Regions from separate parts of the Mesorhizobium sp. B2-1-3 genome, predicted to be linked through region 2. Evidence: riboswitches for the same ligand, from Rfam matches in the RefSeq annotation. Region 2 holds a riboswitch; each other region holds the start of a gene.
What was found. A riboswitch is a leader RNA that binds a small molecule or an ion and turns the genes downstream of it on or off. The one in region 2 is predicted to bind cobalamin.

Region 1: it holds a riboswitch for cobalamin, as region 2 does, so the genes downstream of both, bluB (5,6-dimethylbenzimidazole synthase) here and FJ973_RS04780 (DUF1636 family protein) in region 2, are expected to answer to the same signal.
Region 3: it holds a riboswitch for cobalamin, as region 2 does, so the genes downstream of both, FJ973_RS30615 (aromatic ring-hydroxylating dioxygenase subunit alpha) here and FJ973_RS04780 (DUF1636 family protein) in region 2, are expected to answer to the same signal.

The regions. Positions count from the first base shown of each region.
Region 1 covers NZ_VFWL01000019.1:25,647-39,345, forward strand. The annotation lists gene FJ973_RS25190 (hypothetical protein) at 1-253, opposite strand, end outside; gene FJ973_RS25195 (class I SAM-dependent RNA methyltransferase) at 403-1,638, opposite strand; gene FJ973_RS25200 (TlyA family RNA methyltransferase) at 1,635-2,399, opposite strand; gene FJ973_RS25205 (GFA family protein) at 2,575-2,976, shown strand; gene FJ973_RS25210 (hypothetical protein) at 3,002-3,295, opposite strand; gene dxs (1-deoxy-D-xylulose-5-phosphate synthase) at 3,444-5,381, opposite strand; gene FJ973_RS25220 (pirin family protein) at 5,459-6,379, opposite strand; gene FJ973_RS25225 (DUF2277 domain-containing protein) at 6,420-6,686, opposite strand; gene FJ973_RS25230 (exodeoxyribonuclease VII small subunit) at 6,785-7,036, opposite strand; gene FJ973_RS25235 (histone deacetylase family protein) at 7,040-7,966, opposite strand; cobalamin riboswitch at 8,088-8,268, shown strand; gene bluB (5,6-dimethylbenzimidazole synthase) at 8,317-9,069, shown strand; gene FJ973_RS25245 (TetR/AcrR family transcriptional regulator) at 9,115-9,720, opposite strand; gene FJ973_RS25250 (MFS transporter) at 9,841-11,064, shown strand; gene ribB (3,4-dihydroxy-2-butanone-4-phosphate synthase) at 11,115-12,215, opposite strand; gene aroC (chorismate synthase) at 12,304-13,404, opposite strand; gene FJ973_RS25265 (DUF1344 domain-containing protein) at 13,586-13,699, shown strand, end outside.
Region 2 covers NZ_VFWL01000002.1:47,816-61,514, forward strand. The annotation lists gene FJ973_RS04770 (cobaltochelatase subunit CobN) at 1-884, opposite strand, end outside; gene cobW (cobalamin biosynthesis protein CobW) at 901-1,953, opposite strand; gene FJ973_RS04780 (DUF1636 family protein) at 1,956-2,402, opposite strand; cobalamin riboswitch at 2,440-2,644, opposite strand; gene FJ973_RS04785 (winged helix-turn-helix domain-containing protein) at 2,674-3,873, opposite strand; gene FJ973_RS04790 (NADH-quinone oxidoreductase subunit A) at 4,207-4,572, shown strand; gene FJ973_RS04795 (NADH-quinone oxidoreductase subunit B) at 4,563-5,144, shown strand; gene FJ973_RS04800 (NADH-quinone oxidoreductase subunit C) at 5,149-5,751, shown strand; gene FJ973_RS04805 (NADH-quinone oxidoreductase subunit D) at 5,751-6,941, shown strand; gene FJ973_RS04810 (NADH-quinone oxidoreductase subunit E) at 6,942-8,219, shown strand; gene nuoF (NADH-quinone oxidoreductase subunit NuoF) at 8,230-9,534, shown strand; gene FJ973_RS04820 (NADH-ubiquinone dehydrogenase) at 9,611-10,306, shown strand; gene nuoG (NADH-quinone oxidoreductase subunit NuoG) at 10,380-12,461, shown strand; gene nuoH (NADH-quinone oxidoreductase subunit NuoH) at 12,464-13,507, shown strand; gene nuoI (NADH-quinone oxidoreductase subunit NuoI) at 13,507-13,699, shown strand, end outside.
Region 3 covers NZ_VFWL01000035.1:223-3,602, forward strand. The annotation lists gene FJ973_RS30610 (DUF680 domain-containing protein) at 1-161, opposite strand, end outside; cobalamin riboswitch at 641-843, shown strand; gene FJ973_RS30615 (aromatic ring-hydroxylating dioxygenase subunit alpha) at 974-2,221, shown strand; gene FJ973_RS30620 (hybrid-cluster NAD(P)-dependent oxidoreductase) at 2,241-3,341, shown strand.

The sequences.
Region 1 (13,699 bases), on a different contig from region 2:
CATACAGGATCAGGAAGCCGATAACGCCGCCGATCGCGTACTGGGTCCATGCACTCAGGTAGTCGACGGTCCCATCATGGCCCGAGACATAGAGCGCAGCGCCGACAAACGTCATGACCGCGACGCCAAGCGCATAGGATGGCACCAGCCCCACACGCGTGAATTTTCTCAAGATCCAAGCGAGCACCGCACCGGTGAGCGCCATGATGAGAGCCGAACCAAAAATCTCGGCAACAAAACCTGGTGAAATCATCTTCTCCCCCTATCCCAATTTGGATTATGCCTTTTTGCGGGGCAGATTCAACCGCAGTGGCGATGATCCACAACTTTAGCGATAAATCTGGCTGGGATTTCGGGGCAGACTGCATGACGCGACCAGTCTCGCTGAGCAGGGCTAAGCGCCTAACGTCTTTTCCGCGGCTTCTCCAGCAAGGCAACAGCCTCGACATGGGGCGACCACAGAAACTGATCGATCGGCGTCACGCTTTTCACCGCGTAGCCGCCGTCGATGAGGATGCGCAAATCCCGCGCGAGCGTCACCGGGTTGCAGGAGACCGCGGCAACGAATGGAACATCCGAGCGGGCGATCTGCTTCGACTGATCCTCCGCGCCCGCGCGGGGCGGATCGAAGACAACGCCATCAAAGGCGTTTAACTCCTTGAACGTCAGCGGACGGCGGAACAGGTCTCGGCGCTCGCCGGTCACGCGTTTCAGGCCGGTGGCGAAGCGTGAACCCCGATCGAGCGCCGAAAGTGCGGCCGCATCGCCCTCCACCGCATGCACTTCCGATCTCGCGGCCAACCGCAGGGCGAAGCTGCCGCAGCCGGCGAAGAGATCGGCAATTTTTTTGGCACGTTTCAGATGTCCGCCGACGATATCGGCCATGGTCCGTTCGGCTGCCTCCGTCGCCTGCAGGAAGGCGCCCGGCGGCACCGCGACGGCAACGCTGCCGAACATGACGACAGGCTTCTTCGGCTCGATGATGATCTCGTCATCGATGGACAGTCTGGCAAAGCCCTGCGCAATGACAAAATTGGCGGCGATGCGGCGCTGGTTTTCGCCGAGCTTGCCCGATTCATGCACCGCCACGTCGAGGCCGGAATCCGTCACTGTGACCGCCATGCGAAACGATTTCGGGGTGGCGCAGATCAATTCGGCGAGTGCCCTCAAGCCGTCGAGCGCGCTGACGATCCCAGGCAGCGAGATCGGGCATTCGGAGATGGAAATGATTTCCGGCGACAGATGGCGATTGAAGCCGAGCAGCATGCCTGTTTCGGTGCGCCTGGCGGCGAGCACGACGCGGCGGCGCGTGTGCGGCGCGCAGGCGACCAGACCGCCTATTTCGCAATCGATGCCTCTCAGCGCATGCACGACCTTCTCGCGCTTCCACTGCTGATAGGCTTGCGCCTCCAAATGCTGGAGGGCGCAGCCGCCGCACTCGCCGAAATGTCGGCAGGCGGGTTCGATGCGCAGGGGCGAGGCCTCGATCAGCGCCATCAGCGTGGCGCGATCCCTTTCACGCGCCGCGGTGACGACCTCGCCTGGCAGCGTGAAAGGAATGAACAGATCGCCGCTTTCGGTGTCGGCGATGCCATCCCCCTGGGCGCCAAGCTTTTTGATGGTGAAGCGTGCGCTCATCGGTCCTTGACCCCACCAAGCAGGAATTCGCGATTGCCGTCACCGCCCTCGATTGGCGACAGATGCAAGCCGAGCGAGCGCCAGCCGGGCACGGCATCCAGCCAATCCTGCAGCAAGCCGGCGACACGGGCGGCATGATAGGGGTCTTTCAGCAGGCCGCCCTTGCCGATCGCCTCGCGACCCGCCTCGAACTGCGGCTTGACCAGAAACATCGCTGCGGCACCCGGCTTGGCGATGGCAAGCGCAGGCGGCAGGGCCAGTTTCAGTGAAATGAAACTGACGTCGGAGACTATGAAGTCCGGACTCCGGCCGCCAAGATCGGCGGTTGAGAGATCGCGGGCGTTCAGCCCCTCGATGACCGTCACGCGCGCGTCCTTGCCGATATCAGCATGCATCTGTCCGTGACCGACATCGATCGCCGTGACATGGGTCGCGCCGCGTTCGAGCAGGACCTGGGTGAATCCGCCGGTCGAGGCGCCGATGTCGAGCGCCTCACAGCCGGCCGGATCGAGGCCGAAATGGTCGAGCCCGGCGATCAGCTTCAGCGCCGCGCGTGAGACATAGCCTTGGGCCGGGTCATCAACGGCGATGACGCATTCCGGTTGCACGGCCTGACCCGGCTTGCGGCCAATGACGCCATCAACAGTTACCGTACCACGTTCGATCGCGTCACGTGCACGCGAGCGGCTGGAAAACAGCCCACGCGCTACGAGCAGATCGTCGAGCCGCTGGCGCGTGCTGGCTGGCCGGGGAAAATTCATCGGTCTTCCTTGGCGAAAGCCGGCGGCGAAGGCAAGGAGATTGGAGCAGGAGAAGCAACATCGCCGCAGGGCAGCGACCGCAGAGAGCCGCTCGCGGCCAGTCGCATATCGCATCAGGTCGGCCACGATGATAAGGAAGAAACGCCGTTTTGCTGCCGAAGGCGAAGGAGGACGGATGCTTACGGGAACCTGCCATTGCGGTGCGGCCCACTGGACCTTGAAGGGCGATCCCGGGCCGATCACCGCTTGCAACTGCACGCTGTGCCGACGTTACGGCACGCTCTGGGCCTACGACTTTGTCGATGAACGTATCCGCGTCGTGGGGCCGATAAAAAGCTATAAACGTGCCGGCAAGGCCGAACCCACGCTCGAGATCCTGTTCTGCCCGACATGTGCGTGCGTGCTTGCCTGGCGCGGTTTGCGCCCAGCCGAGTCCGGCCGCACGCGGATCGCCGTCAATGTAAGGCTTGCGCCGCCGGAAGCCGTGGCCGACCTGCCGATCGACCATTTCGACGGTCTCGAGACCTACGACGATCTGCCGCGCGACGGCCGCTGCGTGCGCGACATGTGGTTTTGATTTGGGTGGTTTGATTTGGGCGAGATCAGAAGATGGTGCGGGGAGCCTGCCGTTCGACGGCGGGAGACAGGCCGTCATCCCGATCGCGGGCAACTTCCCTGCGCGGGCGCTCGACTGGCGCGGCGGATGCCGATGCGGCGTCCGGCGGGACAACAAGCTGCGGCAGCTGCTTGTAGGAGAAGCCGCCCCTGATATGCCCCATCCTGCTGGCGACTATATCCGCGGCCGCCTTCTCGAGATTGCGTTCGTAGCGCGTTCCGGCGATGGCCGGCGCTGCGATGGCGGTCAGGATCGCCATGCCGCACAGAAGCGTCTTCACTGTTGTTGTCTCCCTGCCTGGCCAGAACCTAGCAGCGTGCCGTTGAAAAACGGGCAAGAGACACGGTAAGCAAAACGCCAAACCGCAATGTCAACAATGCGTTACGACATCGAGCCGGCAAACCGATTCAAGCGCTTGATGTGTCGAGTCAGGCGCGCTGGGCGCGGACCGCCTGCCCGAGGGCGGTGAAAACCGTATGGACGATGCCGGCGGCATCGAGACCGGCATCGGCATACATCTTTTCCGGCTTGGCGTGGTCCGCAAACACGTCCGGTAGCACAAGCGGGCGCACTTTCAGACCGCTTTCCAGCAGGCCCTCATGGGCGAGGAACTGCAAAACGTGACTGGCGAAGCCGCCGACGGCGCCCTCCTCCACCGTGACCAGAACCTCGTGCGAGCGGGCCAGCCGTCGGATCAGGTCCTCGTCGAGCGGCTTCGCGAAGCGCGCATCGGCGACGGTGGTCGAAAGCCCGGACGCGCCCAGTTCCTCGGCCGCGATCAGGCAATCCTGCAAGCGCGTGCCGAAGGAGAGGAGTGCCACCTTGCCGCCTTCCCTGATGATGCGGCCCTTGCCGATTTCGAGCACCGAGCCGCGATCGGGCATGTCGACGCCGACGCCATTGCCGCGCGGATAGCGGAAGGCGATCGGGCCGTCATCGTAGGTTGCCGCGGTGCGCACCATGTGGCGCAGTTCCGCCTCGTCGGCCGCCGCCATGACGACGAAGCCCGGCAGGGAGGCCAGGAAGGTGGTGTCGAAGGCGCCGCAATGGGTGGCGCCGTCGGCTCCGACGAAGCCGGCGCGATCGATGGGGAAGCGCACCGGCAATTTCTGGATCGCCACGTCGTGCACGACCTGATCGTAGGCACGTTGCAAGAAGGTCGAATAGATCGCCGCGAACGGCTTGTAGCCTTCGGTCGCGAGGCCGGCCGCGAACGTCACCGCATGCTGTTCGGCGATGCCGACGTCGAAGGTCCTGGCCGGAAACACTTCGCCGAACAGATCAAGCCCGGTGCCGCCCGGCATAGCGGCGGTGACGGCGACGATGCGCTCGTCCTCCTGGGCCTCCCGGATCAGGCTTTCGGCGAACACCTTGGTATAGGCCGGCGCGTTGGCCGGGGCCTTGGCCTGAGCGCCGGTGATGACGTCGAACTTGTTGACGCCGTGATATTTGTCGGCCGCGGCCTCGGCCGGCGCGTAGCCCTTGCCCTTCTGGGTGACGACATGGATCAGCACGGGGCCCTTGCCATTGTCACGGACATTTTTCAGCACCGGGATCAGATGGTCCAGATTGTGGCCGTCGATCGGACCGATATGGTAGAAGCCGAGCTCCTCGAACAGCGTGCCGCCGGTGACGTAGCCGCGCGCATGCTCGACCGCCCTGGTGATGGCACGGTCGGCACGCTTGCCAAGATACGAGGTCAGTTTCTTGCCGAAGTCGCGCAGGCCGACATAGGCCTTGCCAGAGGCCAGGCGCGCCAGATAGGCGCTCATGGCGCCGGTCGGCGGGGCGATCGACATGTCGTTGTCGTTGAGGATGACGATCAGGCGGGCATCGAGCGCGCCGGCATTGTTCATCGCCTCGTAGGCCATGCCGGCCGACATGGCGCCGTCGCCGATGACAGCGATGACATTGTTGCGGCCGCCGGCAAGATCGCGGGCCGCCGCCATGCCGAGGCCGGCCGATATCGACGTCGAGGAGTGGGCGGCGCCAAACGGATCGTATTCGCTCTCGGTGCGGCGGGTGAAGCCGGAGAGGCCGCCCTCCTGGCGCAGGGTGCGGATGCGATCGCGGCGCCCGGTCAGGATCTTGTGCGGATAGGCCTGGTGGCCAACATCCCAGATCAGCCGGTCATCGGGGGTATTGAAGACATAGTGCAGCGCCACGGTCAGTTCGACCACGCCAAGCCCGGCGCCGAGATGACCGCCGGTGCGCGACACCGCGTCGATCAGTTCGAGGCGGAGCTCTGATGCCAATTGCGGCAATTCGCTTTCGGAAAGCGTGCGCAGCTCGGCCGGGATGAGGACCTTGTCGAGAAGCGGCGTATGCGGCGTTGCGTTCACGGGTAGGCCCAAGCTTCTGTTCATGCGCGGGATAGGCCGCCGGCAGGCGAAAGTAAATGCCTGCCAAATGACGCGAAAGGCACGCCCCGTCGTCGATTTCCTCAGCCTTCCGGCAGTGGAATGAACTCTTCCTCATCGCCGGGAACGATGTCGAAGCGGCCGGTCTTCCATTCTTGCTTGGCCTGTTCGATGCGCTCCTTGGAGGACGAGACAAAATTCCACCAGATGTAGCGCTTCGAGCCCAGCGAGGCACCGCCGAACAGCATGAAATGGGCACCAGCCTGTGAGGATACGACGATCTCGTCGCCGGGCCGGAACACCAGCAGCCGTTCCGCCGGAAACACGTCGCCGGAAATCGAGACCTCGCCTTCCAGCGTATAGATGGCGCGTTCTTCCGCGTCGGCAGGGATTTTCACGCTGGCGCCGGGCGCCAGCCTGAGGTCGGCGTAGAGCGTCTCGGAATCGGCTCGCACCGGGGAACGCAGCCCCTGGAAATCGCCTATAACGATGCGGCCGCTGACGCCTTCCGCGTCGATGTCGGGAAGCCGCGCGACAGCGGTGTTTTCGAAAACCGGCGCCACGTCCTCCTTGCCGTCCGGCAGCGCCAACCATGTCTGCAGCCCCGAGATCGACATCGGCGCGCCGCGCAGTTCTTCCGGCGTGCGCTCCGAATGGACGATGCCGCGGCCGGCGGTCATCAGGTTCACGTCACCCGGCTCGATCACCATCTCGGTGCCGAGCGAATCGCGATGCCTGATCCTGCCGTCGAACAGGTAGGTGACCGTCGACAGGCCGATATGAGGATGCGGCCGGACGTCGAGCGCCTGACCGGCACGCAGGATGGCCGGGCCCATGCGGTCGAAGAAGATGAAGGGACCGACCAGCCGCCTTTTGGCGGTCGGCAAGGCGCGGCGAACCTGAAAACCGCCAATGTCCTTGGCGTTCGGAATGACCATCAATTCGATCTGGTCGCCGGCAAAGGCATCGCCGGCTTCAGGATCCTTCCCGGGAAAGAAGCTCATGAACTCTCCTTGTCAGCGGCCGATGGCTGCTTTGGCCAGATCAGGCAAAGCGGATCGCCGCCTTCGCCCGCAGCTTGGCCGCAACCTCCTCGCGATTGCGCGGATGCTGGTTGGTTTCAAGCGAATCGAGAAGCTCGCGCGCCGACGCCGCGATGGCCTCGACGGCATGGTCGAATGCGTGCTGGTTCTGCTTCGAAGGCCGCGTCGTTCCGCTCAGCTTGCGAACGAATTGAAGGGCTGCATCGCGCACCTCGTCGTTGGTCGCCGGCGGATCAAAATTGAACAGGGTCTTGATGTTTCTGCACATCGCTTCCGTATCTCCTCTTGTCCTGGAGCCGTTTCAATCGGGACGCGTTCTATCCTCAATCATGATCGTGTCAAAAACCAGAGAGACGGCTGCGTGCCTCAATCCGCGTCCAGCGGCTCCGTCCCGACCGGCTTGCCGTCGCGGGACAGCCTGATCTTCTCCACCTTGTCCTCGGCCGCCTTGAGCAGCCGGTCGCAATGCACCTTCAGCGCCTCGCCGCGCTCGTAGATCTTGATCGACTGGTCGAGCGGCACATCGCCACGCTCCAGATCATCGACGATCTTCTCCAGCGCGTCGAGAGCCTGTTCGAAGCTCATCGCCTTGACGTCTTCGTTGATTTCACCAGCCATCATTCATCCTTTCATCAGTCGCCCGACATGGGCGGCGACCGAAAATGCCAATCCTTGCAGATCGTAGCCGCCCTCGAGCAGGCTGACGAGCCGGTTGGCGCTGTGGCGCGCCGCGCGCTGCATGAGTTGGCCGGTCGCCCAGTCGAAATCATCCTCGGTCAGGTTGATCTCGGCCAGCGGATCGCGATGATGCGCGTCGAAGCCGGCCGAAATGATGATCAGGTCGGGTGCAAAATTGTCGAGCGAGGGCAGCACGCGCGACAGGAAGGCATCGCGGAACGCCTCGCTGCCGGTCTGCGGCGCAAGCGGCGCGTTGACGATGTTGCCGGCGCCGGTTTCGTTCTTTGCTCCGGTGCCGGGGTAGAGCGGCATCTGGTGCGTCGAGCAATAAAGCACGGACGGATCGTCCCAGAAAACATCCTGCGTGCCGTTGCCGTGATGCACGTCCCAGTCGACGATGGCGACGCGTTCGATATCGTGTTTGCGCTGTGCATAACGTGCGGCGATGGCCGCCGTGTTGAACAGGCAGAAGCCCATCGCCGTCGCTTTCTCCGCATGATGGCCGGGCGGCCGGGCGGCGACGAAAACGTTGTCTGCCCTGCCGGCAAAGACGTCGTCGACGGCGGCGTTGGCGGCGCCGATCGCGGTGATCGCCGCTTGCCAGCTCTTCGGGCTGGCCGTTGTGTCGGCATCTATGCGGGCGATGCCCGTATCGGGAATGGCGGCGCGTACCCGCTCGACGAAATCCTCGGGATGCGCGTAGAGAATGGTGGCCTCGTCGCCTTGTGGCGCCTCGAGGCGATCGAGCGCGGCAAAAGCCTCGTCGTCGAGCACGCGCTCGATTGCGCGCAAGCGGTCCGGCCGCTCCGGATGGCCGGGTGGCGTGATGTGCTCGAGGAAGATCGGATGGGTGTAGAGACGAGTGGCCATGCTCCCTATCTAGTGCCCTGGCGCGGCGATGGCCATGCGTTGCGGCCTGATGGTTGGGGAAAATCGCGCTTGCGTCCGTTCGCGTCGCCGCGGGGATTGGCGGCGCAGGGGCTTCGTCGTAAAGTCCCGGCCACTGCCTGGTGCCCGCCGCGAGCGGGAGAATCGGGAACACGGTTTGATACCGTGGCGTGCCCAACGCTGTAAGGGGGACCGCGCCGGTAAATGCCACTGTCGATGACGGGAAGGCGCCGGATGCGGGTTGATCCCGAGCCAGAAGACCGGCCTGGCAGGCATCGTCATCCGCATGGTCAGGCGGACGGCAGTTGATTGCAATCGCAAGGGGACAAGCGATGCCGGACAATATGACCATCCCCGTGGGTGACGGATTCGACCAGATGGCGCGCGATGCGGTCTACCGCGCCATGTTCACGCGGCGCGATGTCCGCAGCCATTTTACATCAGAGGCCGTCGACGACGAGGTCTTGGCGCGGCTGCTGCTTGCCGCCCATCACGCGCCATCGGTCGGCTTCATGCAGCCATGGAATTTCATCGTCATTCGTGGCACCGAACGACGGGAACAGGTGCGCGACCTGTTCCTCGCGGCGCGCGAGCAGGAATTGCCGGCGATCGAGGAAGAGCGGCGGGCGCTCTACCGCAAGCTCAAGCTGGAAGGCATCTGCGAAAGCGCGCTCAATATCTGTATCACCTGCGACCGCCGACGCTCACAGGGTTCGCCGCTGGGACGCTGGCACAATCCCGAGATGGATCTCTACAGCACGGTCTGCGCGGTGCAGAATTTCTGGCTGGCGGCGCGCGCCGAAGGCGTCGGCGTTGGCTGGGTCAGCATTATCGAGGCGCAGGCGTTGAAAGGCCTTCTGTCGATTCCCGAGCATGTGACGCCGGTGGCCTATCTCTGTGTCGGCCGTGTCTCGGAGTTCGCGCCGAAACCGGACCTCGAAACACATGGCTGGGGGCGGCGGCTGCCGCTGCCCGAGCTGATCATGAGCGAGACGTTTTGCGGACAGGGCGAAGTTCCGCTCAAATCAACGATCGCACGCCTCAAGGCGGCAACATGCGAAAAGTCTGACAAACCCTTGATTTGATTTCGGATACGGCATGCGCAGCGCGCTGCCGGCGGCCTGCCGTCGTCAGGCGGCTCCGGCATCCTTCCTCAACAATCCTTCGAGCAGTTGCTTGAATGCCGCCACCACGGTCTTCGACGTCGCTTCCGGGTCGTTCGAATTGGCGATCCGCTGCGCCGCCTGGCTGCTCGCCCCGTTGATCAGCCGTGCCGCGGTCTCGGGGTCTACGCCCGGGACAACCACCCCGTCGCCCTGCAGCGTCGTCAGGTGATCGGTCATCGACGCGACGCAGGCATTGGCGTTCGGCCATTGCGCGGGATCCCCCAGCACGGCCGGACCGTCCCGAAACATGATGCGCTGGATTTCCGGCTCCAGCGCCATTTCGATGTAGCTCGTGCATTCGTCGACGAAGCTTTGCCAGCGGGTCGGTGCTTTCGCTGCAACCTCATTCACCCGTGCCGCCATCTCGGCGTCTATCTCGGCGATAACCGCCTGCAAAAGCCCCTTCTTGTCCCCGAAATGATGATAGAGCGCACCGCGCGTCAGCCCTGCCGATGCGGTGAAATCATCCATCGATGCCTCGGCATAACCGATCGTTCCGAACGCATGCCGGGCCGCGGCAATCAATTTGGCGCGCGTTTCGGCGATCATTTCCCTGCGGGGCTTGTGCATCTCTTCTGGCCTTATCCACATACGTCACGTATGCCAATTGACATACGCGACGTATGATCTATTTAGTGTTCATACGCATCGTATGTAATTTCCGAATCGCCTTTTGTCGAGGAACGGACCATGCAGAACCCCTATTCCGAGATCTTTCGAGCCCCTGGCGCCAAGGGCTTTGCCGCTGCAGGCTTCATGGCGCGCCTGCCGATCGCCATGGCGCCGATCGGCATCGTGGCGATGCTGTCGCAGACGCGTGGCGAATACTGGCTGGCGGGTGCCGTCTCGGCGACATTCGCGCTGGCCAACGCTTTCCTGGCGCCGCAGATCTCCAGGCTGGTCGACCGCCTCGGCCAGACATGGATCGTCGTGCCCACCACCATCATCTCCGTGCTGGCATTCCTGCTGCTGATTGCGTCGGCCAACCAGGATTGGCCGGTATGGACAATGTTCGTGTCGGCGCTGCTGGCAGCGGCCATGCCCAGCATGCCGGCAATGGTGCGCGCGCGCTGGACCGAGCTTTTTCGCGGCCGGCCGGAGATGAACACCGCCTTCGCCTTCGAATCGGCGGCCGACGAACTGGTCTATATCGCCGGCGCGGCGCTGTCGGTGGGCCTCAGTGCGGCGCTGTTTCCGGAAGCAGGCATGCTGGCGAGCACGTTGTTTCTCGCTTTGGGCTCGATAGCATTCATCCTGCAGCGATCGACCGAGCCGAAAGTGCGGCCGGTGGACCATGGTTCGACTGGCTCGGCAATCCGCCTGCGGCCGGTACAGATCATCACCTTCACCCTGATCTTCATCGGCGCGACCTTCGCGACGACGGAAGTGAGCACCGTGGCGATCACCAAGGAGTTCGGCCAAGCCGGTGCCGCAAGCCTGGTGATCGGCGTCTATGCGCTGGGATCGTTCGTGTTGGGCATCGTGGTCGGCGCGCTCAACCTCAAGACGCCGCTACAGCGCCAGCTGACCGTCGCGGTCGCCATCATCGCAGTCAGCACGATTTTGCCGCTCACCGCCGACAGCGTGCCGATTTTGGCGCTGACCGTCTTCATCAGCGGCGTGGCGATCTCGCCGACTTTCATCACGGCATTCGGCCTGATCGAACGGCATGTGCCGGAAGCGATGCTGACCGAGGGCATTACCTGGGTGACAACGGGAATCGGCATCGGCATGGCGCTGGGCTCTTTCGCCGCCGGCGCGGTGGTGGATGCGTTCGGCGCCCAGAACGGGTTCTGGGTCTCGGTGGTCGCGGGCGGCATCGCGCTGGTCACGGTGCTGCTCGGCCAGCGCAGTCTTGCCACTCACAAATGCGAGTTGGATGGGTGTGAAGCGGCCGTCGCTGCCGCGGAATGAACCATGACGCGTCCGGTTCAGCGGATCGGACGCTATTGCCGCCGTCGAACCTAGAGAATCTCGGTCTTGGCGATGTGGATGCCAAAACCTTCGAGGCCGACATAGTGGCGCTCGCGCGAGGCGATCAAATTGATCGAGGAAATGCCGAGATCCTTCAGGATCTGAGCACCGAGCCCGATCTCGCGCCATTCATTCTCGCGGCGGCGCGCCTCTTCGTGGTCCTCCCGGTCGCCGCTCGCCGGCCGGTTGCGCTCCTGGTGGGCGACACCGACCGAGCCCTCGCGCAGATAGACGATGACGCCGCGCTTGCGCTCGCCCATCGCCTTCATGATGGCGTCCAGCCGGTGGCTGGTGCCGAAGACGTCGGTCACCACGTCCTCGGAGTGCAGACGCACAGGCACCTCTTCTCCGTCGCGGATGTCGCCGAAGACGACGGCGACATGGTGCATGGAATCCCACGGCAGCGTGTAGGTGAAGACCTGCGCCTTGCCGCCGAGCGTGTCGATCTCGGAGCACGCCACGCGTTCGACCAGCGTTTCCTTGCGTTGCCGGTAAGCAATGAGGTCGGCGACAGAAACCTGCTTGAGGCCGTGCTCCTCGGCAAAAGCCGCGACCTGCGGGCCGCGCTTGACGGTGCCGTCATCATTGACCAGTTCCGAGATCACGCCGATCGGCGGCAGGCCGGCGAGCTTGCACAGATCGACGGCCGCCTCGGTATGGCCCGAACGCATCAGCACGCCGCCTTCGCGCGCGATGAGCGGGAAGATGTGGCCGGGGCGGACGAAATCGGAGGCGCCGACATTGCCGTTGGCGAGATTGCGCACGGTCAGCGTGCGGTCGTCGGCCGAAATGCCTGTCGTGGTACCATGCTTGAAATCGACGCTGACGGTGAAGGCGGTGGTGTGCGCCGAATCATTGTCGGCGACCATCGGCGCAAGGTTGAGGCGCTTGGCCTCCTCGCGCGGCATCGGCGTGCAGACGATGCCCGAAGTGTTGCGCACAATGAAGGCCATCTTTTCCGGCGTGCAATGGACGGCGGCGACGATCAGGTCGCCCTCGTTCTCGCGCCCGTCATCATCCATGACGACGACGATCTCGCCGCGCTCGAAGGCCCGGATTGCTTCGACGATCTTCTTCTGGTCGTAAGACATGGAATGCTCGCTTCGCTCGCAGGGAATAGGGAGTAGGCAATAAGGCAGTAGGGGAAAGGAAAAAAGCCTACTGCCTATTCCCTATTGCCTACTCCCTTCCGGTCTGTCCTCGGTGCCGCAGATAATGGTCGGCGATTGCGCAGGCAACCATCGCCTCGCCGATCGGTACGGCGCGAATGCCCACACACGGATCATGGCGACCCTTGGTCATCACTTCGACGTCGTTGCCGTCCTTGTCGATCGACTTCCGGGGCGTCAGGATTGAAGACGTCGGCTTGACGGCGAAGCGGGCGATGATCGCCTGGCCGGTCGAGATGCCGCCAAGGATGCCGCCGGCATTGTTGGACAGGAACACCGGCTGGCCGTCATTGCCGATGCGCATCTCGTCGGCATTCTGTTCGCCGGTGATGCGGGCGGCCTCGAAGCCGTTGCCGATCTCGACGCCCTTGACGGCGTTGATCGACATCAGGCCTGATGCGATATCCTGGTCGAGCTTTGCGTAGATCGGCGCGCCGAGGCCGGCCGGAACGCCGTCGGCGACGATCTCGATCACGGCGCCGACGGAGGAACCCGCCTTGCGGATGCCGTCGAGATAGCTCGTGAAAACGGGAACGGACGCCGGATCCGGCGTGAAGAACGGATTGTCCGCGTCGCCAATGAAATTCCAGTTCCAGTTGGCGCGGTCGATCGACTTCTCGCCCATCGATACCAGTGCACCGCGCACCACCATGCCCGGCACGACCTTGCGGGCGAGGGCTCCGGCGGCGACCCGAGCCGCGGTCTCGCGCGCCGAGGATCGGCCGCCGCCGCGATAGTCGCGCACGCCGTATTTGACGTCATAGGTGTAGTCCGCATGGCCCGGCCTGTACTGGCGGGCGATCTCTCCATAGTCCTTCGAGCGCTGGTCGACATTCTCGATCAGCATGGAGATCGGCGTACCTGTCGTGATCATCGTCTCGCCGTCATCGTCAAGGATGAAGCCCGACAGCACCTTCACTTCGTCAGGCTCACGGCGCTGCGTGACGAAGCGCGACTGGCCGGGCCGGCGCTTGTCGAGTTCGGCCTGGATTTCGTCACGCGTGAAGCGGATGCCGGGTGGGCAGCCGTCGACCACGCAGCCCAATGCGGCCCCATGGCTTTCGCCCCAGGTGGTGACGCGGAAAAGATGGCCGAACGTGTTGTGAGACATCGCAAAGTGCCTTGCCCGGCATCGGAGCCGACTGAAGCTGCCTTCTATTGGCGTTTTCCACAGGGGTCAAACCGTGATCTTCGGATTTAGTTTTGACACATTCGATTGGTTTCTGCTCTGCTCCATTCGCCGTTGAGGATCCGCCGCTACCCATGCCGGCGCAATACCAAAGAGGACGATGATGCGTACCCTGATTGGCGCTGTTGCCGCCACATTCCTGCTTTGCACCGCCGCTTTCGCCGGGCAGACCGAAGGCCTGATCAAGAAGATCGACAAGGACGCGCTGACCCTGACG
Region 2 (13,699 bases):
AAAAGCGCGTCGATGGGCGCGACATCGGCGGCGAGCAGCATCGAGCGGTAGAAGAGGATGGGAATCACGGGTGGGTTGACGTTGCCGGCGTCGAGTTCCGTCACACCCCCCTCTGTCCTACCGGACATCTCCCCCGCAAGGGGGGAGATTGCTCTTTCATCGACGATTTCGCCTATCGCGGATGGTCGAGATAAATCCCTGTCCAAGGGGACAGAAGAGGAGCCGGCCTTGATGACAGCCGATCTCCCCCCTTGCGGAGGAGATGTCCTGCCGGACAGAGGGGGGTGTGAAGGATCGTCAACATTCGATAAGTCCGGCTTCTCCACGACTCCGCGCCCCGGCTCATAAAACCCGGCTTTCGGCACGCTTACCGGCTCGGCAATCTCGCCATCAGACCCCGCCAATCGCGCCAGCCTGCGCACCAGCGCGCTCATATTGGCCGGGCCGCCCTGGCGGAAATAATTGAGCAGCCCGTCCAGTTCCTCGCGCGGCAGCGTCGAGGCTTCGATCAGCCTGATATCCTCGTCATGGCTCTCGCCGGGCAGCAGCGCCAGCTTTATGCCGCGCTCGCGGGCAACCACGGCCAACTGGTCGCAGCCGTAGCGCCACCACTCGTAACCGCCGAGAATACGCACCAGAATGACTTTGGCGTGACGGGCGACGCTGTCGATCCAGAGGTCGACGGACATGGGGTGGCGCAGGTCGCGCAGCGCGGCCAGCCGCATCGTGGGCAGCCGATCGGCGTCGCCTTTCCAGGCCGCTGCCAGTCCGGCCAGGTCGCTGTCCGTGAAGGACAGCGCCACCATTTCCGCCGGCGTCTGCCGCAGATCGACCGGCTCGGCGAGATCGTCGAGCGAGGCGGATGTGGTGGTGAGGATGTGCATCGCGGTCGGTGTTGCCTCAGCCGGCGAGGATATGCTCGATCGCCGGGCGGTTCAGCCCCTTGAGGCCGATGACGACCAGGCGCGAGCGGCGGTCGTCGTCAGCCGTCCAGGCGCGGTCATAATAATGATTGACGCGCGGACCGACCGCCTGCAGCAACAGCCGCATCGGCTTGCCGCCGACCTCGACGAAGCCTTTCACCCGCAGCACGTTCTCCTGTTCGGCGGCGGTCGCGACGCGCTTTGCCAGGTCGTCCGGGTTGGCGATCGAGGGGATGTCGACGATGAACGTATCGAAGTCGTCGTGCTCGTGGTCGAAGGCGCCGTCATGATGGGACTTGCGGTTCTCGATGTCGTCCTCGACGGCGAGGCCTAGCCCGAGCAGCACGGACGGATCGACCTTGCCATGAGCCGTCGGCACGACCTTCACGGCGCGGGCGGAGTGTTCGCCAATGATGGCGTTGGCGCGAGCCGAACCTGCGGCATCCATCAGGTCGCTCTTCGACAGGATGATGAGGTCGGCGCAGGCGATCTGGTCCTCGAACACCTCCTCGACGGGGTCGTCGTGGTCCAGTGTCTGGTCCTGCGCGCGTTGCGCCTGCAGGGCGTCCATGTCGTTGGCGACGCGCCCCTCGGCCAATGCCGGACCGTCGACCACGGCGATTACGCCGTCGACTGTCACCCGGCTCTTCACTGTCGGCCACTGGAAGGCCTGGACCAGCGGCTTGGGCAGAGCCAAGCCTGAGGTCTCGATCAGGATGTGGTCGACCTTCGGCGTCAGCGACAGGATCTGGTCGAGCGCCGGGACGAAATCGTCGGCGACGGTGCAGCAGATGCAGCCATTGGCCAGTTCGACGATGTTTTCCTCCGGGCAGGTGTCGATGCCGCAGCCCTTGAGGATCTCGCCGTCGATTCCGATGTCGCCGAATTCGTTGACGATGATGGCGATCCGCTTGCCGCCCGCGTTCTCCAGGAGATGGCGGACCAGCGTGGTCTTGCCGGCACCCAGGAAGCCGGTGACCACGGTACAGGGGACGCGGGAGAGAGTGGCGGCGGAAACTGCGGCGGTCATGATCAGTCCTTCAGCATGTCGAGGGGAGGAATGCGGGCGACGAGGCCGCGCTTGAGGGAATCCGGGCGACCACGCCACGGAATGAGGCCGTTGGTCGAAGCGGCGAAGAGTTTCGCGCCGGTGACGAGATCGGCGCCGCTGGCGATGTTCAGGTCGCCGAAGACATAACTCCAGCAGCCGTCGCGAAGAATCGCGGCACTGAGACGGCGCTTGCAGTTGCCGAGGCATTCGACGGTGCGGACACGGACATTGTCGGCCGTTGCGGCTTGGCGCGTATCTTGAGCCAAAACTTCGCCGGCGCGGGGATGGGCATCGGAACCGGTCTCGTCGCGGCAGGAAGCGCAGATGATGACAGTGACGCCGGCCAAGGCGTCGCTATCGCCAGACAAGTCGCTATCGCCAGACAAAATGTCCGCTGTTTCAGCCGGGAAACTGCTGTCGCGTTCCAAATCGGGCTCCTTGCCCGGAAAACCCGCCGGGCGATCGGATTCTTATGTCTCAGACGGCAGGTCTCCTGGCTCGCGGGTCATCGCCTTCGTGCCGCCTTCCCGGGACCGTCCCAGTGGTTTTCGGCCTTGGCTCGTCGCTTACAGTTGCGGGGACAGCCGCGGATTTGAAATCGAGATTTCGCACCGCATTCCCTCTTGGCTCCTCCCTTTGCCGAGAGGAGACCGTCTGGAATGGATTTAGGCTCTTGCAGGCGGCGGTGTCAACGCGCGTCTACGACACGGCAATGTCGGCGAGCGGCTGCCCAAGGTCGCCGGCGGGCGTAACCTCGATCCGTTCGAGGCCGAGCCAGCCCTGCATCTGCGTCAATTCCTGGAAGAGTTGCGCGGCGGTTTCAGGCGGCGCGCCGGGCTCGGCATAGGCCGCGTGGACGCGTAGCACGCTGGCCGGCCGGTCGGCCTTGAGGTCGACGCGCGCCACGATCCTGTCGCCGAGCAGGAACGGCAGGACGTAATAGCCGTATTGCCGTTTTTCGGCAGGGGTGTAGATTTCTATGCGGTAGTGGAAATCGAACAGCCGCTCCGTGCGCGAGCGCTCGAAAACGACCGGATCGAACGGCGCCAGCAAGGCGCGGGCCTCGATTTTTCGTGGAATACGGGCCTCCTTATGGAGGTAAGCCGGTTTGTTCCAGCCCTCGACACGCACCGGCACCAGCTCGCCTGTTTCAACCAGCTCCTCCAGCCGGCCCTTCATGTCGGCCGGCGACAGGCGGAAATAGTCGCGCAGGTCGCTTGCTGTCGCGACGCCATGAGCGCGGGCGGATATCCGCAGCAATTCCCGATGCGCGTCCTCGGCTGACGGCACCGGCAGATCGAGGATCGCCTGCGGCAGCACGCGCTCGGGCAGATCGTAGAAGCGTTCGAAGCCACGGCGGTGCGCGGTGGTGATGCGTCCTGCCCAGAACAGCCATTCGAAGGCATGCTTGGCGTGGCTCCAGCCCCACCAGCCGCCGGACCCTTTCTGGCCTTCGAGCGCGGAGGCGGCGATCGGGCCGCGCTCCGCGACCTCGCGGTAGATCTCTTCGATATAGGCGGCGTGCTCGCGGCCCCATTTGGCGAGACCCAGATACATTTCATCGCCACGCTCCGCGCGCTGCATGCGCCAACGCATCAGGGGATAGGTCTCGACCGGCAGGAAGGAAGCCTCGTGCGCCCAGTATTCGAAAACCGTGCGCTTGCGCGTGACGGCGGCGTTGTCGAGCAAGGCGAACGGGTAGGGACCAAGGCGCGAATAGAGCGGCATGTAGTGAGCGCGCACCACCGCGCTGACGGAATCGATCTGCAGCAGGCCGGTACGCGAGAGCACGCGGGCGAAGTGGCGTCGGTCGGGCGTGCCGGCGGGGCGGGGATCAGTGAACCCTTGGGCGGCGAGCGCGATACGCCGGGCCGTGGCAAGCGAGATCTTTTCCTTCATTCGGATGCGACTCTGATGGCTTGTTGAGCGTCGTTCGGACAGTTGATTCCGGCCATGTTAGCAGGGTTTTGGCGGCAACTCTGTCAGGAGAGAAAAGTGGAGTAAAAAGCGAAGGAAATCAGACAGGAGCGGATCGGACCAGTTTCTTCCCTTATGCCGTCCAGGCCAGTGTTTTGAACAAGGTTTGACTTGCTTCGCCGGAAGCGCTGCGCTAACCCTCGCCGCGTTGCAGCAAAGGCCCCTTAAAACGGTTCAGCGGTTAAACTGTCACGCTTCCGAAATGGGGTCTGGTGCTGTAATCAAAATGGATTGGCGCCAACGGAAAGCCGCAGCATGAACGCACTTCTCAGTTCGTACCTGCCCATCGTCCTGTTTATCGCAGTGGCGGCGGCTGTCGGCGTCGCGCTTATCGTGGCGCCGTTCCTGGTGGCCTACCGCAATCCCGACCCGGAAAAGCTTTCCGCCTACGAATGCGGGTTCAACTCGTTCGATGACGCCCGTATGAAGTTCGACATCCGCTTCTACCTGGTGTCGATCCTGTTCATCATCTTCGACCTGGAAGTGGCCTTCCTGTTTCCGTGGGCGGTGTCGTTCTCGAAAATCGGCATGCTCGGTTTCTGGTCGATGATGGTGTTTTTGGCGGTGCTGACCATCGGCTTTGCCTATGAATGGAAAAAAGGAGCGCTCGAATGGGATTGAGCGACAGTTCCGGCACGCTCGTCGCGCCGAAGCCCAAGGGTCTGATCGATCCCAATACCGGCAGGCCGGTTGGGTCCGATGATCCGTTCTTCCTCGAAATCAACAACGAACTCGCCGACAAGGGCTTTCTCGTCACCTCGACCGAGGCGCTGATCACCTGGGCGCGCAGCGGCTCGCTGATGTTCATGACCTTCGGCCTCGCCTGCTGCGCCGTCGAGATGATCCACACCTCGATGCCGCGCTACGATTCGGAGCGGTTCGGTGTTGCTCCTCGCGCGTCTCCGCGCCAGTCCGACATCATGATCGTTGCCGGCACGCTGACCAACAAGATGGCCCCGGCGCTGCGCAAGGTCTACGACCAGATGCCGGAGCCGCGCTACGTCATCTCGATGGGCTCCTGCGCCAATGGCGGCGGCTATTACCACTATTCTTATTCGGTGGTGCGCGGCTGCGACCGCATCGTGCCGGTCGACATCTATGTGCCCGGCTGTCCGCCGAGCGCCGAAGCGCTGCTCTATGGCATTCTTCTGCTGCAGAAGAAGATCCGCCGCACCGGCACGATCGAACGGTAAATCCATGGCCGCATCCCTGAGCGAACTGTCGACCTATCTCGGCGAAAAATTGATTGGCCGCGTCAATGAAGCAGTGTTCGCCTATGGCGAACTCACCATCCATGTCGAACCGCGCGATCTGATCGAAGTGGTGACTTTCCTGCGCGACGATCCGCGCTGCCAATTCATCTCGGTCATCGATGTCTGCGGCGCCGATTATCCGTCACGGGCCAAGCGCTTCGACGTCGTCTATCACCTGTTGTCGCCGAAGCAGAACGTGCGTATCCGCATCAAGGTGCAGGCCGACGAGGAGACGATGGTGCCGTCGATCACCGGCGTCTATCCCGGCGCCGACTGGTTCGAGCGCGAGACCTACGATCTCTATGGCGTGCTGTTTTCGGGTCACCCGGATCTGCGGCGCATCCTCACCGATTACGGTTTCGACGGTCACCCGCTGCGCAAGGATTTCCCGCTGACCGGCTTCGTCGAGGTGCGTTACGACGACGAGGCCAAGCGCGTCATCTACGAGCCGGTGGAACTGAAGCAGGAATTCCGCAATTTCGATTTTCTGTCCCCATGGGAAGGCACCGATTACGTGCTGCCAGGGGATGAGAAGGCAAAGCAGTAATGGCTGAAACCTCCGTCCGCAATTTTAACATCAACTTCGGACCGCAACACCCTGCCGCGCATGGTGTTTTGAGATTGGTTCTGGAGTTGGACGGCGAAGTGGTCGATCGTGTCGATCCGCATATCGGGCTCTTGCATCGCGGCACCGAAAAGCTGATCGAGCACAAAACCTACCTGCAGGCAGTGCCTTATCTCGACCGGCTCGACTATTGCGCGCCGATGAACCAGGAGCATGCCTTCGCACTGGCCGCCGAGCGCCTGCTCGGCATCGAGGTGCCGAAGCGCGGTCAGCTGATCCGCGTGCTCTACTGCGAGATCGGCCGCATCATGTCGCACATCCTCAATGTGACGACGCAGGCGCTGGACGTCGGCGCGCTGACGCCGCCTCTGTGGGGCTTCGTCGAGCGCGAAAAGCTGATGGTGTTCTATGAGCGCGCCTCGGGTTCGCGCATGCATGCCGCCTATTTCCGTCCGGGCGGCGTCCACCAGGACCTGCCGCAGAAGCTGCTCGAGGACATCGGCAAGTGGATCGATCCGTTCCTGAAGTCGATCGACGACCTCGATCAGTTGCTGACCGGCAATCGCATCTTCAAGCAGCGCAATGTCGATATCGGCACGGTTTCGCTGGCCGACGCCTGGGCCTGGGGCTTTTCCGGCGTCATGGTGCGTGGCTCGGGCGCTGCCTGGGACCTGCGCAGATCGCAGCCCTATGAATGCTATTCGGAGCTCGATTTCGATATTCCGATCGGCAAGAACGGCGACTGTTTCGACCGCTACCTCGTGCGCATGGAAGAGATGCGCCAGTCGGCGAAGATCATGCGCCAGTGCATCGATCTCCTGCTCGGCAAGGAAAGCGCCGGGCCGGTGTCGAACCTCGACGGCAAGGTCGTGCCGCCAAAGCGCCAGGCGATGAAGCGCTCGATGGAAGCGCTGATCCACCACTTCAAGCTCTACACCGAGGGCTACCGCGTGCCGGCCGGCGAGGTCTATGCGGCGGTCGAGGCGCCCAAGGGCGAGTTCGGCGTCTATCTGGTCTCCGACGGCACCAACAAGCCTTATCGCTGCAAGCTGCGCGCGCCCGGTTTCGCGCATCTCCAGGCCATGGATTTCCTGTGCCGCGGTCACATGCTGGCCGACGTCACCGCCGTCCTCGGCTCCCTCGACATCGTGTTTGGTGAGGTCGATCGCTAAATGTCAGTCCGTCGTCTCGCAGAAGCCAGCGTCCAGCCAGCATCCTTCGCCTTCAACCGGGCGAACGCGGCCGCGGCCAAGCAATGGATCAAGAAGTACCCGAAGGGCCGGGAACAGTCTGCGATCATTCCACTGCTGATGCTGGCGCAGGAACAGGAAGGCTGGGTCACCAAGGCCGCGATCGAGACGATTTCGGACATGCTCGGCATGCCGCGCATCCGCGGGCTCGAGGTCGCGACCTTCTACACGCAGTACCAGCTGAATCCTGTCGGCACGCGGGCGCACATCCAGGTTTGCGGCACCACGCCCTGCATGCTGCGCGGCTCGGAAGCGCTGATGGACGTGTGCCGCTCCAAGATCCACCATGACCAGTTCCACACCAACGACAAGGGAACGCTGTCGTGGGAAGAGGTCGAATGCCTCGGCGCCTGCGTCAACGCGCCGATGGTCATGATCTTCAAGGACACGTTCGAAGACCTGACGCCGGAACGGCTGGCCGAAATCATTGATCTCTACGATGCGGGCAAGGGGGCCTCGGTGACGCCGGGGCCGCAGAACGGCCGCACCGGCTCGGAGCCGGCCGCCGGCCTCACGACGCTGAAAAGCGAGAAGGCGATCCTCAAGTCGACCCGTGACAGGGAGGCCAGGGAAGCCGCCAAGGCCGCCAAGGCGGCACCCGACGCGATCATCGCGGCGCCGGTGCCAACGCCGGCCGCCACCCCTGTCGCGCCGTCCAATGCCAGCAAGCCGAAAACCGATGCGGCTGAAACCAGCCCGGCGCTGAAAACGCCGTCGCCGGCCAAGGTCGCGTCGGCAACGGAAAAAGCGGCGAGCGTCGCGGCTCCCCGCCACTCGGCGACAAACGCCAACAAGGCGGCGCCCGAGGTCGAGAAAGTTTTGAAGCCGCGCAGCGGCCCCCTGAACAAGGCTGAGCCGGCTTCCGCGTTCAAGTCGCCGGAAACCAAGCTTCCCGCCAAAGCGGCCAAGCCTTCGTTGGAAGACAAGAACCGGCCGGCCGGCATCGCCAGGCCGGCGCTGGTCGACGATCTCAAGCTGATCTCCGGCGTCGGCCCGAGGACCGAGAGCATCCTGCATTCGCTCGGCATCTTCACCTTCGCCCAGGTTGCGTCTTGGAAGAAGGCCGAACGGGAGTGGGTGGACAGCTATCTCTCCTTCCGCGGCCGCATCGAGCGAGACGACTGGGTCAAGCAGGCCAAGGCGCTCGCCAAGGGCGGCGTCGCCGAATATATCCGCGTCTTCGGCAAGAAGCCGGTCTGAGGGACGAACAATGCTTCAGGACAAAGACCGCATCTTCACCAACATCTACGGCCTCTTCGACAAGTCGCTGGCCGGCGCAATGGCGCGCGGCGCCTGGGACAACACGCCCGGCATCGTCGCCAAGGGGCGCGAGTGGATCGTCAACGAGATGAAGGCGTCGGGCCTGCGCGGCCGCGGCGGCGCCGGTTTCCCGACCGGCTTGAAATGGTCGTTCATGCCCAAGCAGAGTGACGGCCGGCCGAGCTATCTCGTCATCAATGCCGACGAATCCGAGCCCGGTACCTGCAAGGACCGCGACATTCTGCGCAACGATCCGCACACGCTGGTCGAAGGCGCCTTGCTCGCCGGCTTCGCCATGGGCGCGGTCGCGGCCTATATCTATGTGCGCGGCGAGTTCATCCGCGAGCGCGAGGCGCTGCAGCGTGCCATCGACGAGGCCTATGAGGCCAAGCTGATCGGCAAGGGCAACACTTCAGGCTACGATTTCGACGTCTATATGCACCATGGCGCCGGGGCTTATATCTGCGGCGAGGAGACGGCGCTGCTCGAAAGCCTCGAGGGAAAGAAGGGCCAGCCCAGGCTGAAGCCACCATTTCCGGCCAATGTCGGCCTTTATGGCTGCCCGACCACCGTCAACAACGTCGAATCGATCGCGGTGGCGCCGACGATCCTGCGCCGGGGCGCGGCCTGGTTCTCATCCTTCGGCCGGCCCAACAACGTCGGCACCAAGCTGTTCTGCGTCTCCGGCCACGTCAACAATCCGTGCACCGTCGAAGAGGCGATGTCGATCCCATTCCGCGAGCTGATCGAGACGCATTGCGGCGGCATCCGTGGCGGCTGGGACAATCTTCTGGCGGTCATTCCTGGCGGCGCCTCGGTGCCGCTGGTGCCGGCCGAGCAGATCATCGATACGCCGATGGATTTCGACGCGCTGCGCGACCTCAAATCCGGCCTCGGCACGGCGGCCGTCATCGTCATGGACAAGTCGACCGATGTCGTCAAAGCCATCGCGCGGCTGTCCTACTTCTACAAGCATGAGAGCTGCGGCCAATGCACGCCGTGCCGTGAAGGCACCGGCTGGATGTGGCGGGTGATGGAGCGGCTGGTGCGCGGCGAGGCGCAGAAGCGCGAGATCGACATGCTGCTCGACGTGACCAAGCAGGTCGAAGGCCACACGATTTGCGCGCTGGGCGACGCGGCCGCTTGGCCGATCCAGGGCCTGATGCGGCACTTCCGCGGCGAGGTGGAGCGGCGCATCGACGAATTTTCGCGCAACGCGCACCGGGCCGAGCCGGTGTTGGTGGCGGCGGAATAGAGAAGCATTGAATGGGCGATAGCCCGGAGCGAGAAGAACGGGGCGGGGCGAACGAAGAAACGACCAGGAGAATTCTATGGCGCCGTATTCGACACCCCACCCGTTGATGCCCAATTTGGACCAGATCGAGAAGATGAACCAGGACCTGACCAGGATGATGCCGAAGGAGATGGCCGGCGCCGTCAACCTTCTGGCGCACCCTGTCGCGGGCGCGGCGGCGATGTCGGCTCTGGGACTTGGGCTCGCCAACCACGCTTTCGGCGTCTGGTTGGGCGCGCTGTCGGGCGCAGCCGAGGCGTCGCAACGCCTCATGCAGCCGCTCATCGAGGATTTCGAGGCGCGCGTCGAACAATTCGAGGATGCGAGCCTTTCATCCACCAGAGCGCGGGCGACGGCCAAGACCCTGATTGCGGAGGCGCAGTCCTTCGCGCAGGAAGTCACCGACATTGCCGCCAGGGAGGCCACCACCACGGTGCCGGCGGCACAGGCGGGGCGGTCAGCGGACGAGCTTCCGGATGTGCTGCTGCCCGAGGATTTCAGGCAGCCCAAGGCTGTGGACAGGCCGGCGAAGCCTTCGGATCTCAAGAAGATATCGGGCATCGGCCCGAAGCTGGAGACGGTGCTCAACGGGCTCGGCATCTGGACGTTCCGCCAGATCGCCGACTGGTCACCCGAAGAGATCGCCTGGGTCGACGACTACCTGTCGTTCAACGGCCGTATCGTGCGCGACGACTGGATTGCCCAGGCGGCTGTGCTGGCCGCGAAGAAGTGAGTGAAATGCCGGGCGCCGCGTCTGTCGCGCCCGGGAAATGAGATTGCGGGAAATCCGCAGAGGTTTGAGGCGAATGGCAAAGCTCAAGGTCGACGGGAAAGAAATCACTGTACCCGACCATTACACGCTGCTGCAGGCGGCAGAGGACGCGGGGGCGGAAGTGCCGCGCTTCTGCTTCCACGAGCGGTTGTCGATCGCCGGCAATTGCCGCATGTGCCTGATCGAGGTGAAGGGCGGGCCGCCCAAGCCGCAAGCGTCCTGCGCCATGGGCGTGCGCGACCTGCGTCCCGGTCCGAACGGAGAAGCGCCGGAAATCTTCACCAACACGCCGATGGTCAAGAAGGCCAGGGAAGGCGTGATGGAATTCCTGCTGATCAACCATCCGCTGGATTGCCCGATCTGCGACCAGGGCGGCGAATGCGACCTGCAGGACCAGGCGATGGCCTTCGGCGTTGATTCCTCGCGCTATCACGAGAACAAGCGCGCGGTCGAAGACAAGTATATCGGCCCGCTGGTCAAGACGGTGATGAACCGCTGCATCCACTGCACGCGCTGCGTTCGCTTCACCACCGAGGTTGCCGGCATTTCCGAACTCGGCCTGATCGGCCGCGGCGAGGATGCCGAGATCACCACCTATCTCGAGCAGGCGATGACCTCGGAGCTGCAGGGCAATGTCATCGACCTGTGCCCCGTCGGCGCGCTGACCTCCAAGCCTTTCGCCTTCCAGGCACGGCCGTGGGAACTGACCAAGACCGAATCCATCGACGTCATGGATGCCGTCGGCTCGGCGATCCGCGTCGACAGCCGCGGCCGCGAGGTGATGCGCATCCTGCCGCGCGTCAACGAGGCGGTGAACGAGGAGTGGATCTCCGACAAGACCCGCTTCATCTGGGACGGCCTGCGCACGCAGCGTCTCGACCGGCCCTATGTACGCAAGGACGGTAAGCTGGTCCCGGCGAGCTGGGCCGAGGCCTTCACGGCGATCAAGGACGCCGTGTCGAAGACTACGCCCGAGAAGATCGGCGCCATAGCGGGCGATCTTGCCGCGGTCGAGGAAATCTACGCGCTGAAGCTCCTGATGGCCGCACTCGGTTCGAAGAACATGGATTGCCGCCAGGACGGCGCCGCGCTCGACCCGTCGCTTGGCCGGGCAAGCTACATTTTCAACCCCACCATCGAAGGCATCGAACAGGCGGACGCGGTGCTGATCATCGGCGCCAATCCGCGCTTCGAAGCCTCGGTGCTCAACGCCCGCATCCGCAAGCGCTGGCGGGTCGGCAATCTGCCGGTCGGCGTCATCGGCGATGTCGGGGATACACGCTATGACTACGAACTGCTGGGCGCAGGACCGGAATCGCTCAAGGATCTGGCCGACGGTGATGGCAAGTTCTTCCAGGTGCTGAAGAAGGCCACGCATCCGCTCATCATCGTCGGCCAGGGCGCGCTGGCACGCCCCGATGGCGCGGCGGTGCTCGGCCAGGCAGCGAAGCTCGCCATGGCCGTGAACGCCGCGCGCGCGGACTGGAACGGCTTTGCCGTGCTGCACAATGCGGCTGGACGCGTCGGCGGCCTCGACCTTGGCTTCGTGCCGAGCGAGGGCGGCAGGAACGTCGCCGGCATGCTGGGCGAGACGGACGTGCTGTTCTTGCTGGGCGCCGACGAAATCGACATGGCAAAGACCGGCGGCGCTTTCGTGGTCTATGTGGGCACCCATGGCGATGCCGGCGCGCACCGCGCCAACGTCATCCTGCCGGGCGCTGCCTACACCGAGAAGTCGGGCACCTATGTCAACACGGAAGGGCGCGTGCAGCAGACCAACCGCGCCGGCTTCGCGCCGGGCGACGCGCGCGAGGATTGGGCCATCATCAGGGCATTGTCGGATGTACTGGGCAAGAAGTTGCCGTTCGATTCACTGCCGCAGCTGCGCGCTAAACTCTACGGCGAGTACCCGCATCTTGCCCGCATCGACCAGGTTGCTGCGGGCAATGCCGAGGATATCGCCAATGTGGCGAAGCTCAGCGGACGGCTGAACAAGGGCACGTTCACGTCGCCGGTCCAGGACTTCTACCTGACCAACCCGATCGCGCGGGCCTCTGCCGTGATGGCGGAGTGCTCTGCGCTGGCCAAGAGCGGCTTCAAGCAGGCGGCGGAATAAGCATGGACACCTTCTTCTCCTTTTACGTGCTGCCGGCGCTGATCATCGTGTTGAAGTCGGTCGTGCTGATCGTCGTGCTTCTCATCGCCGTCGCCTACCTGCTCTATGCCGACCGCAAGATCTGGGCGGCGGTGCAACTTCGCCGCGGCCCGAACGTCGTCGGCCCCTGGGGCACGCTGCAGGCCTTTGCCGATCTGTTGAAGTTCGTCTTCAAGGAGCCGGTGATCCCGTCCGGCGCCAACAAGGGCGTGTTTCTTTTGGCGCCGTTGGTATCGGCGGTTCTGGCGATCTCAGCCTGGGCGGTCATTCCGGTCAGCCAGGGCTGGGCCGTCGCCAACGTCAATGTCGGTATCCTCTATGTCTTCGCCATCTCCTCGCTCGAGGTCTATGGCGTGATCATGGGCGGCTGGGCGTCCAATTCGAAATATCCGTTCCTCGGGGCGCTGCGTTCGGCAGCACAAATGGTGTCCTACGAGGTCTCGATCGGCTTCGTCATCGTCACCGTGCTGCTTTGCGTCGGCTCGCTCAACCTGTCCGACATCGTGCTGTCGCAGCAGGATGGGCTGGGCACCAGGCTCGGCCTGCCCAACACCTTCCTCGACTGGCACTGGCTGTCGCTGTTGCCGATGTTCGTCATCTTCTTCATCTCGGCGCTAGCCGAGACGAATCGCCCGCCTTTCGACCTCGTCGAAGCCGAATCGGAACTGGTCGCCGGCCACATGGTCGAATATTCGTCGACGCCGTTCCTGCTGTTCTTCCTCGGCGAATATGTCGCCGTCGTGCTGATGTGCGCGCTGGCCACCATCCTGTTCCTCGGCGGCTGGCTGCCGCCGTTCGACTTCGCGCCCTTCACCTGGGTGCCGGGGGTGATCTGGTTCGTGCTCAAGATCTGCCTGATGTTCTTCATGTTCTCCATGGTGAAGGCGTTCGTGCCGCGTTACCGCTACGACCAACTGATGCGGCTTGGCTGGAAGGTGTTCCTGCCGATCTCGTTGTTCATGGTGGTGCTGACCGCCGCCTTCCTCAAGATCACGGGGTTTGCGTGATGTCCGCTCTGTCCCAGGCCGCCAAATCGCTGCTGCTGAAGGATTTCGTCAGCGCCTTCTTCTTGTCGATGCGCCAGTTCTTCGCGCCGAAGGAGACGATCAATTATCCGCACGAGAAAGGGCCGGTGAGCCCGCGCTTCCGCGGCGAGCATGCCTTGCGCCGTTATCCCAATGGCGAGGAACGCTGCATAG
Region 3 (3,380 bases), on a different contig from region 2:
ACAGGCGTCTGGGCAGCCGGTTCCGACTTCTTGGTCGAAGCGGTGTACGAGCTGTCGACGGCGGTGGCCGCAGGGGCATTCGAACCATAATGGTCGCTACTAGCGAAGGCGCTGCCGGAAACAGCCAGAAGGGCGGCGGCAGTGAGAATGATCTTTTTCATTTTTTGATACTCCAGTATTTTTCCGTCCGTCTAGCGGCGTGTCTTGGGAGGAAATCGCGTCGTTCGGACAGCCCCGATGTGGGAAAGCCATACCGCCATTTCCAATCACGAAGTTTTTCCGTGTGGACCAAGTTTCCACCACTTGAAATTGTGCCAGAGCCTTCAACATTCGTTTTTTTCTGTTTACTATCAGTTGGTTATGCAAACGCGTCGCGCGATCACCAACTGTGTCGAAGGCCCAGTGTTCACACCGTCCTGCACGCATCGTCAACAGAAACGAACCGTTCGGTTCGATTTTAGAGGGCGCTAACAGTCACTTTTCGAAACCGTTAACCTTTTTTGCCTCCGCCACGAGACGGAATCCGAGGCGGCGACCTGAGGCTTTCTGCCCTGCAACGGCGGCCGCGCCGTTTCCAATGCGTGTCGCGCGGCATGGATGCGATGTCGTTTTCATGCCGACGACAAGTCGGCGATCATGGTTAGATCCTGCCATCTCAGGTGCCGCCGCGTGACGACGAGGCGGAGAATTGGGAAGCCGGTCAGAATCCGGCGCTGCCCCCGCAACGGTGGTGGAGTTCAGGTCGCAACGGGAGACCACTGGGCAAAGGCCTGGGAAGGTGTCGCGACAGTCCGCAAGGACAGCTCCAGAGCCCGGAAACCAGCCCGAGATGTTGGACTCGACTGATCGCGGCGGGCGGTCAAGAGGCGGATGGTGCATGTCCGGCGCAAGCCGGCGCGCGGCTTGATCCTTCCTCTCTCCCCTCCGTTCAGTCCTTCGATGCGAGGACAGGACTTCAATGCGAGGACAGGACATGGATGCGCGCAACGACATGCTGAAACGGCTGCAAGACCGCAGGGACGGCTTCTCGCTCGAGCAGCCCTTCTATACCGATCCCGACTACTTCAAGCTCGACATGGAGCTGATCTGGTACCGCGACTGGCTGTTCATCGGCCATGATTGCGAACTGCCCCGGCCCGGCAGCTTCATCACCGTGCAGATCGGCGACTATCCTGTGGTGCTGGTGCGTGACCAGAAGGGCAACATCAACGCCTTCCACAATTCTTGCCGCCATCGCGGCAGCCGCGTCTGCAACACAGACAAGGGCACGGCGGCGAAGCTCGTCTGCCCCTACCATCAGTGGACCTATGAACTGGACGGCAGGCTGCTGTTCGCCAGGCAGATGGCCGAGGGTTTCGACAAGAGCCAGTTCGGCCTGAAGCCGGTCGCCTGCGAAAGCGTCGGCGGCTACATCTTCATTTGCCTCGCCGACGAGCCGGCGGATTTCGCGCCGATGCGGACGATGATCGAACCCTATTTGCTGCCGCATCGGCTGCGCGAAGCAAAGGTCGCCTTCGAGAGCACCATCGTCGAGAAGGGCAATTGGAAGCTGGTCTGGGAAAACAACCGCGAATGCTATCATTGCGCCGGCAACCATCCGGAGCTCTGCAAGACCTTCCCGGAGGCGCCGACCGTGACTGGCGTGCAAGACGCCGACAGCGACCCGGAGATGCTGTCGCACTGGGCCAAGTGCGAGGCGGCCGGCCTGCCGAGCAGGTTCCGCATCGACCCGGCCGGACAGTACCGTGCCACCCGCGCGCCGCTGCTGCGCGATGCCGTCAGTTATACGATGACGGGAAAACGCGCGGTCAAGAAGAACCTGTCCGACGGCGTTGCCACCGACCGCATCGGCTCCTTGCTGCTCTATCACTATCCGACGACCTGGAACCACATCCTTGGCGACCACGCCGTCACGTTCCGCGTGCTGCCGATCAGCGCCACCGAGACCGCGGTGACGACCAAATGGCTGGTTCACAGGGACGCGGTCGAGGGCGTCGACTACGACCTTGCCGAACTCACCCATGTCTGGACCGAGACCAACGGCCAGGATCGTCGCATCGTCGAGGAAAACGCCTTCGGCATCCTGTCGCCGGCCTATGAACCCGGCCCCTATTCCGAACTGCACGAAGGCGGCGTCATCCAGTTCGTCGACTGGTACGCGCGTTTCATCGGTCCGCGCCTCGCCGAAGACGGCCGGCCGGCCCTGCGCAGCGTTGCTTGAGAGGTAAGGGATGAATGCGATGACGGATCTCGGCCTCTATCGCCATCTCGATCAGATGGCGCCCTGGAACGACAGGCTCCAGGTGCTGGAAGTGATCGGCGTGAGCGACGAGGCGCCTGATGTAAAGACCTTCACCTTCCGCTCCGACAACCAGACCTGGTTCCGCTACAAGCCGGGCCAGTTCGTGACGCTGGAACTGCCGACAGCGGATGGGTTGCTGATGCGCACCTACACGCTGTCGTCTTCGCCTTCACGGCCATTCTCGATCGCGGTGACGGTGAAGGCGCAGGCCGGCAGCACCGGCACACGCTGGATGTTCGACCATTTGAGGCCTGGTTCGCACGTCAAGGCGTATGGGCCGGCCGGAGACTTTTCGCTGCACAGCCACCCGGCGGCCAAATATCTGTTCATCTCGGCCGGCTCCGGCGTGACGCCGATGATGTCGATGCTGCGCTGGCTGAATGACTGCGCGCCATGGACCGATGTCGGCTTCGTCAACTGCGCCCGCCGCCCCGAAGAGATCATCTTCCGCAAGGAGCTGGAATTGCTCGGCAGCCGCATGCCCGGCCTGTCGCTCGGTTTCATGATCGAGGAGCGGTCGAGCCGGGAAGGCTGGTTCGGCCATATGGGCCGCATCGACGCCATCCGGCTGCCGCTTTTGGCGCCCGATTTCCGAGAGCGCGAAATCTTCTGCTGCGGCCCCGACCCCTTCATGCGTGCCGTGCGCGGCATGCTCGAAGCCGCCGGCTTCGACATGGCGAGATACCATCAGGAGAGCTTTGCAGCGCCGCTGGTGGAGGAAATCCCGGCGCCGTTCGCCTCGCCGACCGGAGACGGCGCAGCCATTCCTGTCGAAGCCGCGACGCCGATCCGGTTCTCGATTTCGGACGTCGATGCCGCATGCGTCGCCGGCCAGACGGTGCTGCAGACGGCGCGCGCCTCGGGAGTCAGAATCCCCGCCGCGTGCGAATTCGGCCTGTGCGGAACCTGCAAGGTCAAGAAGCTCTCGGGCGAGGTCGAGATGAGCCACAATGGCGGCATCCTCGATCACGAGATCGAGGACGGCTTCATTCTCGCCTGCTGCTCCAAGCCGCTTTCGGCGCTTGATATCGAGGCGTGACCGACGGCGCTCGGCGGTCTGCAACGCCGCTTAAAGCGC